2 regions of the Sphingobium indicum B90A genome follow, and region 1 is predicted to be linked to the other one. Evidence: predicted binding sites of a transcription regulator. Region 1 holds the regulator's gene; the other holds the start of a gene.
The links. Region 1 encodes LexA, which represses DNA repair genes until DNA is damaged. Its sites were predicted from a motif close to GTTCCNCNCTTGTTCT; they were not measured.
Positions count from the first base shown of each region.

Region 2: a site for LexA is predicted at 2,775-2,790, ahead of SIDU_RS03540 (S24 family peptidase). Genes of this name have one in related genera too.

Region 1 is NZ_CP013070.1:2,002,626-2,007,034, forward strand. Features, by position in the region: gene SIDU_RS09770 (ComEC/Rec2 family competence protein) at 1-1,393, shown strand, start outside; gene lexA (transcriptional repressor LexA) at 1,384-2,070, opposite strand; gene SIDU_RS19800 (hypothetical protein) at 2,224-2,382, shown strand; gene SIDU_RS09780 (molybdopterin molybdotransferase MoeA) at 2,472-3,653, opposite strand; gene moaC (cyclic pyranopterin monophosphate synthase MoaC) at 3,650-4,135, opposite strand; gene trpC (indole-3-glycerol phosphate synthase TrpC) at 4,132-4,409, opposite strand, start outside.
Region 2 is NZ_CP013070.1:695,242-699,650, forward strand. Features, by position in the region: gene mobF (MobF family relaxase) at 1-792, shown strand, start outside; gene SIDU_RS03520 (hypothetical protein) at 794-1,102, shown strand; gene SIDU_RS19955 (DUF6961 family protein) at 1,126-1,323, opposite strand; gene SIDU_RS03530 (DUF5818 domain-containing protein) at 1,323-1,628, opposite strand; gene SIDU_RS03535 (thermonuclease family protein) at 1,625-2,050, opposite strand; gene SIDU_RS03540 (S24 family peptidase) at 2,063-2,704, opposite strand; gene SIDU_RS03550 (WYL domain-containing protein) at 3,113-3,985, shown strand; gene SIDU_RS03555 (DUF1819 family protein) at 3,982-4,409, shown strand, end outside.

The DNA.
Region 1 (4,409 bases):
GGGCGCGATCGCGCAAGCGGATGCTGAGGCGATGCGGCGCAGCGGCCTTGCGCACCTGCTGTCGATCAGCGGCCTGCATGTGACGGCCCTGATCGCTGCGGTGATCTTCCTGCTGATGCGGATGATGGCGCTCAGCCGACGGGCGGCGCTCGACCGGCCGCTGATGCTGGTCGCCGCGGGCGGAGGAGCACTGGCGGGCATCGGCTATACGTTGCTGACCGGGGCCGAAGTGCCGACCGTGCGCTCCTGCATCGCTGCCTTGCTGGTGCTGGGCGGGATGGCGATGGGGCGCGACGCGATCACCCTCAGGCTGGTGGCGGCAGGGGCGCTGGTGGTGCTGGTTCTCTGGCCCGAAGCCTTGGTAGGGCCGAGTTTCCAGATGAGCTTCGCGGCGGTGATCGCCCTGGTGTCGCTGGGCGAGCATCCGGCCTTCCGTACCTTCGTGGCTGCGCGTGACGAGGGGATGTGGCGCCGGATCGGGCGCAATCTGGCGGGCATGCTGGCGACGGGGCTGGCCGTGGAACTGGTGCTGGCGCCGATTGCGCTGTTCCATTTCCACAAGGCGGGAATGCTGGGATCGGTCGCCAATCTGGTGGCGATACCGCTCACCACCCTGGTCGTCATGCCGCTGGAGGCGATGGCCTTGCTGTTCGACCTGGGCGGATGGGGCGCGCCCTTCTGGTGGCTCACGGCGCGGGCACTCGACCTGCTGTTGCTGGTCGCTCATGGCGTGGCGTCCAGCCCCTGGGCGGTGGTGCTGGCCCCTGCCCAATCGGGCACGGTGTTCGGCCTGATCCTGATGGGAATGCTCTGGTGCCTGCTATGGCGAAGCGGGTGGCGCTGGGCGGGCCTGATGCCGGTGTCCGCGGGCATGACGATGATCCTGGCCAGCCCGATGCCCGCCATATTGATCAGCGGCGATGGCCGCCATGTCGCGCTGCGCACCGCCGATGGCGGCATGGCGATGCTGCGCGCCCGCGCTGGCGGATATGCCCGCGACGTCATGGTGGAAAGCGCGGGTCATGACGGCACCTTGCAGGCATTGACGACGCTGCCCCAGGCGCGCTGTTCTCCCGATCTCTGCGCCGTTCGCCTGAGAGGTGGACGCCGGTACTGGAACCTGCTGCTGACGCGGAGCAGCGTGAAGATCGACAATGCGGTACTGGCGCGGGACTGCGCCCATGCGGACATCGTCGTCAGCGACCGTCGCCTGCCGGGCGCCTGTCGCCCCCGCTGGCTGAAGGCGGATCGACGGTTCCTCGCCCGGACGGGCGGCCTGGCCATCGATCTGGACCATGGCGCCATGCGCGGCGCGAAGGCATGGAATGACGAGCACCCGTGGATCGCGCGACCCTCCGGTCGGCCGCGCGGATACAGGGGCGGTCAGTTATAGCGGCGCAGCAACCCGGCCAGCTTGCCCTGGATGCGGACCTGCCGCGGATCGTAGATTTGCGGCTCATAGGCGCTGTTTGCGGGATCGAGCCGAACCTTCGGCCCTTCCCGCCGGAAATATTTGAGCGTCGCTTCATTTTCGTCGATCAGCGCGACGACGATCTGCCCCTCCCGCGCAACGTCGGTGCGTTGGATCAGCGCGAAATCGCCGTCGAGTATGCCTGCCTCGACCATCGAATCCCCAGCCACCTCCAACGCATAATGATCTCCGGTGCCCAGCAGCGCGGCGGGGACTGAAAGCATGTTCTGCCCCTCCAGCGCCTCGATCGGCACGCCGGCCGCGATGCGGCCATGCAGCGGAATCTCCAATATGTCGTTGGCGGCGACCGGCGGCTGGCTCAACGCCGGACCGCTCGTCAGCGGCGCCTTGGCCGGCACGACCAGCTTGGGCGCGCGATGCATGGCGTCGGGCAGCTTGAGCACCTCCAGGGCGCGGGCGCGATTGGGCAGCCGGCGGATGAAGCCTCGCTCCTCCAGCGCGTTGATCAGGCGGTGGATGCCGGATTTGGACCGCAGGTCCAGCGCTTCCTTCATCTCCTCGAAAGAGGGAGACACGCCCCCCTCCTCCAGCCGGGTCTGAATGAAGCTCAGCAATTCCTGTTGCTTGGGTGTCAACATCTCGCCTTGCCCTCCTTGGAACGGATGGAGAACGCATAGGAAACGGAACGGGGCAAGTCAAGCGCCTAACCGTTGGCCGCGTTTACGGGAACGCGGGAGGCCACGGGCCGTTTAAAGCCTGCCTTCCCCGATGAAGGTGAATAGGAGAGAAACATGGCCAACCAGAACAATCAGGGCGGCGATCAACGTCGCGACCAGCAGGGCGGCGACCGCTCCCGCCAGGGTGGACGCCAGCAGCAGCAGGAAAACCGGCAAGGCCAGATGGGCGACGAGCGCCGTCAGGACAAGTCGCCCGGCAAGCAGCAGCGCTGAACGGGTAAGGCGGCGTTCCGGCGCGGCCGATTGTCGCCGCCATCCATCAGGACTGCACGGGAAGGGGGTCGCCTGGGCGGCCCCTTTCCTTATGCGAGGGGGAGGACCGTGACGGGATCGCCGGCGGCTGCCGGGGCCGAACCGGCGGGGCGCAGGATAAGGCAGTCCGCCATGGCCAGTGCGGCGGTGGCGGCGCTGTCCTGCGACGTCACGGAAACAATGCCGGCTTCGGTGCGGAAGGCGCGTAGATAATCGTCCCGTTCCCCCGTGGCGGGCAGCGGGGCGGCGAGCGTTGCGGGCGCGGTGCGCGGCAGGGGCGACGCCGCGCCCATCATATGGCGGACAAGCGGAAGCAGGAACAGGGTCGCCGTCACGAAGGCGGACACCGGATTGCCGGGCAGGCCCAGGAAGACGGCGGAACCCAATGTCCCCGCCATCAGCGGCTTGCCAGGCCGCATGCGGATCTTCCAGAAATCGAGCGAGCCGCCCGCCTGGACGAAGGCCGGGCGGACGAAGTCGTGATCGCCCACCGACGCGCCGCCGGTCGAAAGAATGATGTCGGCTTCGCCGGCGCGGACGAAGGCCCGGACCGTGCCCGGCAGATCGTCGGGCACGATGCCCAGGTCGACGATGTCGCAGGAGAGGCCGGAGAGCATTGCCGCCAGCATGGGCGCGTTGGATGAGGGAAGCTGGCCCGGCTGCGTCGGCATGCCGGGCGGCACGAGTTCGTTGCCGGTGGAGAGCAGCGCGACCCGCGCCCGGCGCGAGACGGGCAACGCAGCATGGCCGCCAAGCACGGCCAGCGCGATCTGCGCGGGGCCAAGCGCGCCGCCGGCCTTCAGCAAAAGGCCGCCCTTGCGGAAATCGGAACCGGCCGGGCGGACATGGCGGCCGGTCGCCAGCGCCTCGTCCAATCCGCGCAGCACATCGCCTTGGCGCGCGGCGTTTTCCTGGATCAGGATGCTGTCCGCGCCCTGGGGCAAGGGCGCGCCGGTGAAGATGCGGCAGGCCTGGCCGGGTTCGAGCAGCGGCGGCGGCGGCCCGCCGGCCGCGCTTTCGGCAGCGACCTGCCACGGCCCCGGCCATTCGGCGGCGCGAACGGCATAGCCGTCCATGGCGGAAAGGTCGGCCCAGGGCTGGTCGCGCAGCGCGACGACATCCTCCGTCAGCCAGCGTCCAGCGCAGGCGGGAACGGCCACATGCTCCGCCGGCAGCGGCGTCGCCAGCGCCATCAGGCGGCTTTGCGCCTCCGCGACCGGAAGCAGGCTCATGATGCCGGTCCGTCTCCGGCCGTCCAGTCGCCGGACTTGCCGCCGCTCTTGGCCAGCAGGCGCACCTCGCCGATCACCATGCCCTTGTCCAGCGCCTTGGCCATGTCATAGACCGTCAGCAACGCGACCGACGCGGCGGTCAGCGCCTCCATCTCCACGCCGGTCTGGCCGGCCGTCTTCGCGGTCGCCGTCACGGACACGCCGCTGCCGTCCAGATTGAGGTCGATGCTGACGGAGCTGAGCGGGATCGGGTGGCAGAGCGGGATGAGGTCGGCAGTCCTCTTCGCCGCCATGATGCCGGCCACGCGGGCTACGGCCAGCACGTCGCCCTTCTTCACCAATCCCTGCGCGATCGCCGCCGCGGCTTCGGGGGTCATGCTGATGCGCCCGCCCGCAACGGCCTTGCGCGTCGTCATCGCCTTGGCGGAGACGTCGACCATATGGGCCGATCCCTCCTCGTCCAGATGGGTGAGCTTGCTCATCGGCCCGTGAGCAGCTTGCGCGTGGCGGCTTCGACGTCCGCCTGCCTCATCAGCGTTTCCCCGACCAGGAAGCAGTGCACGCCATGGTCAGACATGGCGATCAGGTCGTCATGGCCGCCGATGCCGCTTTCCGCGACGAAGGTGCAGCCCTCCGGCGCCTGCCCCACCAGTTCGTAGGTGCGGGCGAAATCGACGGTGAAGTCGCGCAGGTCGCGATTGTTGACGCCGATCAGGCGGGAACGCAGCTTCATCGCCCGCTCCAGTTCCTGCGCGT
Region 2 (4,409 bases), 1.3 Mb from region 1:
GAAACCATGCGGCTCCAGACCCTGTCGCGCGTCAATGTGACCCGCGAGGAGCTGCGATATGCGAGCACCTATGCCCCCGGCATGGTGGTCGATGTGGCGCGGCGTCAGCGCAGCCAGGGCCTTGCAGCAGGCGAATACCGGGTGGTCGGAACCGATGTGGCGCGCGAGCGAGTCACGCTGGAGAACGAGCGTGGCCGCCAGTTCGAGTTTCGTCCTGGTCAGATCCGGCCGCAAGGTGAGCAGGATCCGCTACGCCTGTTCGAAATTCGCGCCCTCGACATTTATACCGGCGACAAGATCCGGTGGACCGAGACCGATCACCAGCGGGGCCTGCTCAATGCCGACCAGGCCAGGATTGTCGCTGTCGACAAAGAGGCTGTCGTGGTGAAGACATCCTTGGGCGCAGAGCACAGGCTGGAGCAGGGCGACCCGATGCTCCGCCGTCTCGATCTTGCCTATGCGCTCAATGCCCATATGGCTCAGGGGCTGACCTCTGATCGCGGCATTGCGGTGATGGACAGCCGCGAGCGTAATCTGGCCAACCAGCAAACGTTCCTGGTGACAGTCACGCGGCTGCGCGATGGCCTCACGCTCTATGTCGATAATGCTGGCAAGCTCGAGGCCGCGGTCGAGCGGAATGCCGGCATGAAGAGCTCGGCGCTTGAAACGGTCGATCTCCTCCGCGATGCGGCATCCAAAGGGCAGGCCAAAGATCGTGCGGTTCCTGCACCGGAACGCAAACCGCCAGAGCTTGACCGGTCGATCACCAGGCCGTTCGAGATCGGCATATAGCATGCTGCTGTCCCCATCCGTCCGCACACTGCCGGTTGACGAGAAGTTCTTTATTTGTTCTCATTGGTCCATGCCCCGAATCTCCGACGACATCCTCCTCACGCATCTCGAAGTCGCGCTGGCCGTTGCGCCGGAGCACACGCTCATCCGTCTCAATGCCGATGATCCACGAGCCCAGCGCAGTGCCAGGGTCGATCTTGCTCGCCATTTGGTCGAACGCATGCGTGGCTTCACAATCGAGGGCGACAGCCATGGCGGCACAGGCGCGCAATCGTGTCTGTTTCCGGGCGATCTGTCGCCGATCGGATGAACTCGTAGCCTTGTCGAGGAGGGTTACTGGAGTGGCCGGTCCGGGGCGTTGGAACTCAGCTGGACAATCCGCTCGGCGATAGCCTGCCATGTCCGAATTCCGGCACCATCGCCGGCAAGTGCTAGAGCCCCAATCTGCTCGGCGACGTACAAGGGTGCGTTGTCGCCATGAGTCAGCAGGACATGGTTGGCGCAGGCCCAAAGCTCCCAGTCGCTCAGCATCAGCCTAGCACGCTGACGACCCCGCCAACCGTCGCGTAGAGGCCATAGGCGACGAAGGCTGCGGCAAGAATGAATTCGAGGCGGAGTTTGAATGCGGTCGGACGAGGCTGTCCGACCGACCATATCTGGTCGCAGGCAAACCCGTTGAACCCCGAACGCTCCCCGACCACTTCGACGCGAGAACCGATGAATTTGCGTACCTGATGGGTGTTGTCGAGTTCCCAGGTCCCGCCACCATCAGTTCGTAGGACCAGTCCGTTGGCCGCCCACTCAACGATGCCGGTTAAATGCGTGGTGCTGCTCACCGGCAAGCCGGTCCTTTCCAGTAGCGATCCCAGCGCAGGACAGTGCCGGTATTGATCATGGCGCATGACAGATCGGTACCTGACGGCAGGCGGCACCAGGCAGCGGTCCTGTTTCCGCCAGCGGCCCCCTCGGAGCGGCATGTTAGCCGCGGACCTCTCACCATCACGTGGCCGGTCGAGATCGTTCCCTTCGCGCCGCCCATCAGCTGTACAAGGGCGTCACGCGCTTCAATTGCGGTGGCATCAGGGCAGGGTTGATTTGCGCGGCAAGTGCCGTCCATTTCCCGGGCAGCGATACCGGCGATCCGCAGGTGAGGGCCTTCCGCACACCAGACCGGACCATCTCCATCCCAGACATGAGTGGGCGTGCAGGTAAAGGTCTGCCCGGAAGCGACGATCGAAGCGGCAAGCAGGGCAAGCATCAGATGGCCACCTTAGAGCGCCCGACCAAACCAGAGAACCCGCCCGACGATATTGAGGGTGCGCTTCTCGAGGCCGCGCCAGCTTGGATAGGCAGGGTTGTCGCTCAGAACCGACGCGCGCTTGCCCTGGGGTTCGAGGGCAATGCGCTTCACGCTCAACATGTCGTCCATCCGCAGGACATAGATCCCGTCTCTCAGCCGCGACTGTCCATCCCCGAGATCGACCATAACCTCGTCGCCATCGTGGAGGGTGGGTTCCATGGAGTCCCCATGGACCGCGATAATCGAGAGGCTCGATGCCTTGCTCGCGGTCAGTCGGCGCAGCCACTTCTCGTCGAAGCCGAACTGCGCGGATTTGGCTTCCATTTCGGCCAGAGCGCCGTGGCCGGCTGATGCCTCGACATTGAGCAAAGGCACATGGACGAGCTCGACCACCGGGCCTGAGCGGCGGGCAGGGGCTCCAAGAACCTTCTCATCGACTCCGAAAAATCGCGCCAGAACCGAGCGATCCTGCTCGTCCAGCTGCCGCGGACTGCCGCGCCGAATGTACTGCTGGATGTAAGCGGCATTGCGCCCCAGCAGGCGCGAAACCGAGGAATAATTCACCCCTCGTTGCTGGATCAGTTCGTCCAGGGCTCTCCGTGCGTCGTCCATGACTGCCAGTCCTATCGCGGGCACCTAGGAAAATCGATCCTAGACTCTAGGAAGCCTTCCTAGTAAGAACATAACAAGAACGCAAGCCTAAAGCGAGTCGAGGGCGATGGAGCTACTGGAGCAGATCGAGGCATATCTGGCGCAAACACGGACGTCGCCGAGCACCTTCGGTCGGCACGTCGTGGCAGATCCTCGCTTCGTTCAGGACCTTCGGGACGGGCGCAGGCCACGCAGCAAGACCTGCCAGAAAGTGTCGGAATTTCTTGCGAGCTCAGAGGCAATTAGCCGCAGGTAGAACAGCGAAACCAGGGCAAGCAGCTTTCCGAATCTCGTTGCCTCGCCATCAAGCATCCACTACGATTACCCATACAGAAACTGGTTTAGCCCAGTTTCTTGGGGGATCTGGGGATGGACAGCGATTCGGGATTGAGGCGCGGGGTTGAGAGCCGCCTCGAGTTCATCGAATTTAGGCTCTTCTGGGAAGGGCATGTCAACCGCAGTGACCTGATCGACGTTTTCGGCGTTTCGATCAATCAGGCTTCGACGGATCTAAACAGATATCTCGGCCTGGCTGAAGCCAACATGGTCTACGACAAGAGCGCCAGGACTTACGTTCGTAGCTCGTCGTTCACCCCTGTCTTCCACCAGCCCGACGCAGCACAATATCTCTCCCAGCTCAGATCGCTCTCGGATGGAATCATTGCCGCCGACGATAGCTGGATCGGGGGCTTGCCGAGTTTCGCCTGTGCCCCGACTCCCGCCCGGGGTGTCTCGCCCAAAATTCTCAGGGCCATCGTAACAGCGATCAAGCGGCAAGAGGCGATCGAGGTCTTCTACCAATCGATGTCATCCCCTGAGCCTGCTTGGCGGTGGATCGAACCTCATGCCTTGGTGTTTGACGGCTTCAGATGGCATGCTCGCGCGCATTGCCGACTCAGCAGCGCCTTCAAGGACTTTGTTCTCTCGCGCATCACCGATACCCGCTCATCGAAGCCGGCAGATGCTAGGCCTTCCGGCGATAGCGAATGGGAAGAGCAGGTTGAGCTGCAGATCGCGCCTCATCCCGAATTGAGTGCTGGTCAGCGCAAGGCGATCGAGCTCGACTATGGAATGGAAAGGGGCGTGACGACCATCCCGGTCCGAAGGGCTCTCCTCTACTACGCAATGAAGCGCCTTGGATTGGATACTGATCCGGCAGCACGTAGGCCCCAGGACCAGCAGATTGTGCTCTTGAACGCGGCCGAGGTGGCGCTCTCGCTTCGGAACGGCGCCAACTTATGACTCAGAAGGCAAATACCCCAAAATATCGGATGTCCTTCGGCACCGGCGGCCTGTTCTTGAACGAGAGCGTTGCGATCGCACGCCTCTATCAGGAGCTAGGAGACTGGACTGCGGTCAAGAAGGCTGCGGGGGCAAAGGGCGTCATTCCATTCCGCAAACAGTCATCGGTGACCCGCTCGGTCCGGGAGATCGCCAATCGCCTCGAAGTTCTCAAGGCGGAGGAGATCGATCTGCTTTGTCATGGTGATTATGCGGATCAGCTTTCGGTCCTCTGGCTGGCACTGTGCCGGGGCTATCGGTTCATCGGTGAGTTCGCGGTTGAACTCCTGTCCGAGCGCTTTCTGAGTTTCCGCACCCATATCACCTATGACGACTTTGATGCTTTCTATGCGGCCAAGGCCGAGTGGGAGCCAGAGCTCGAGGC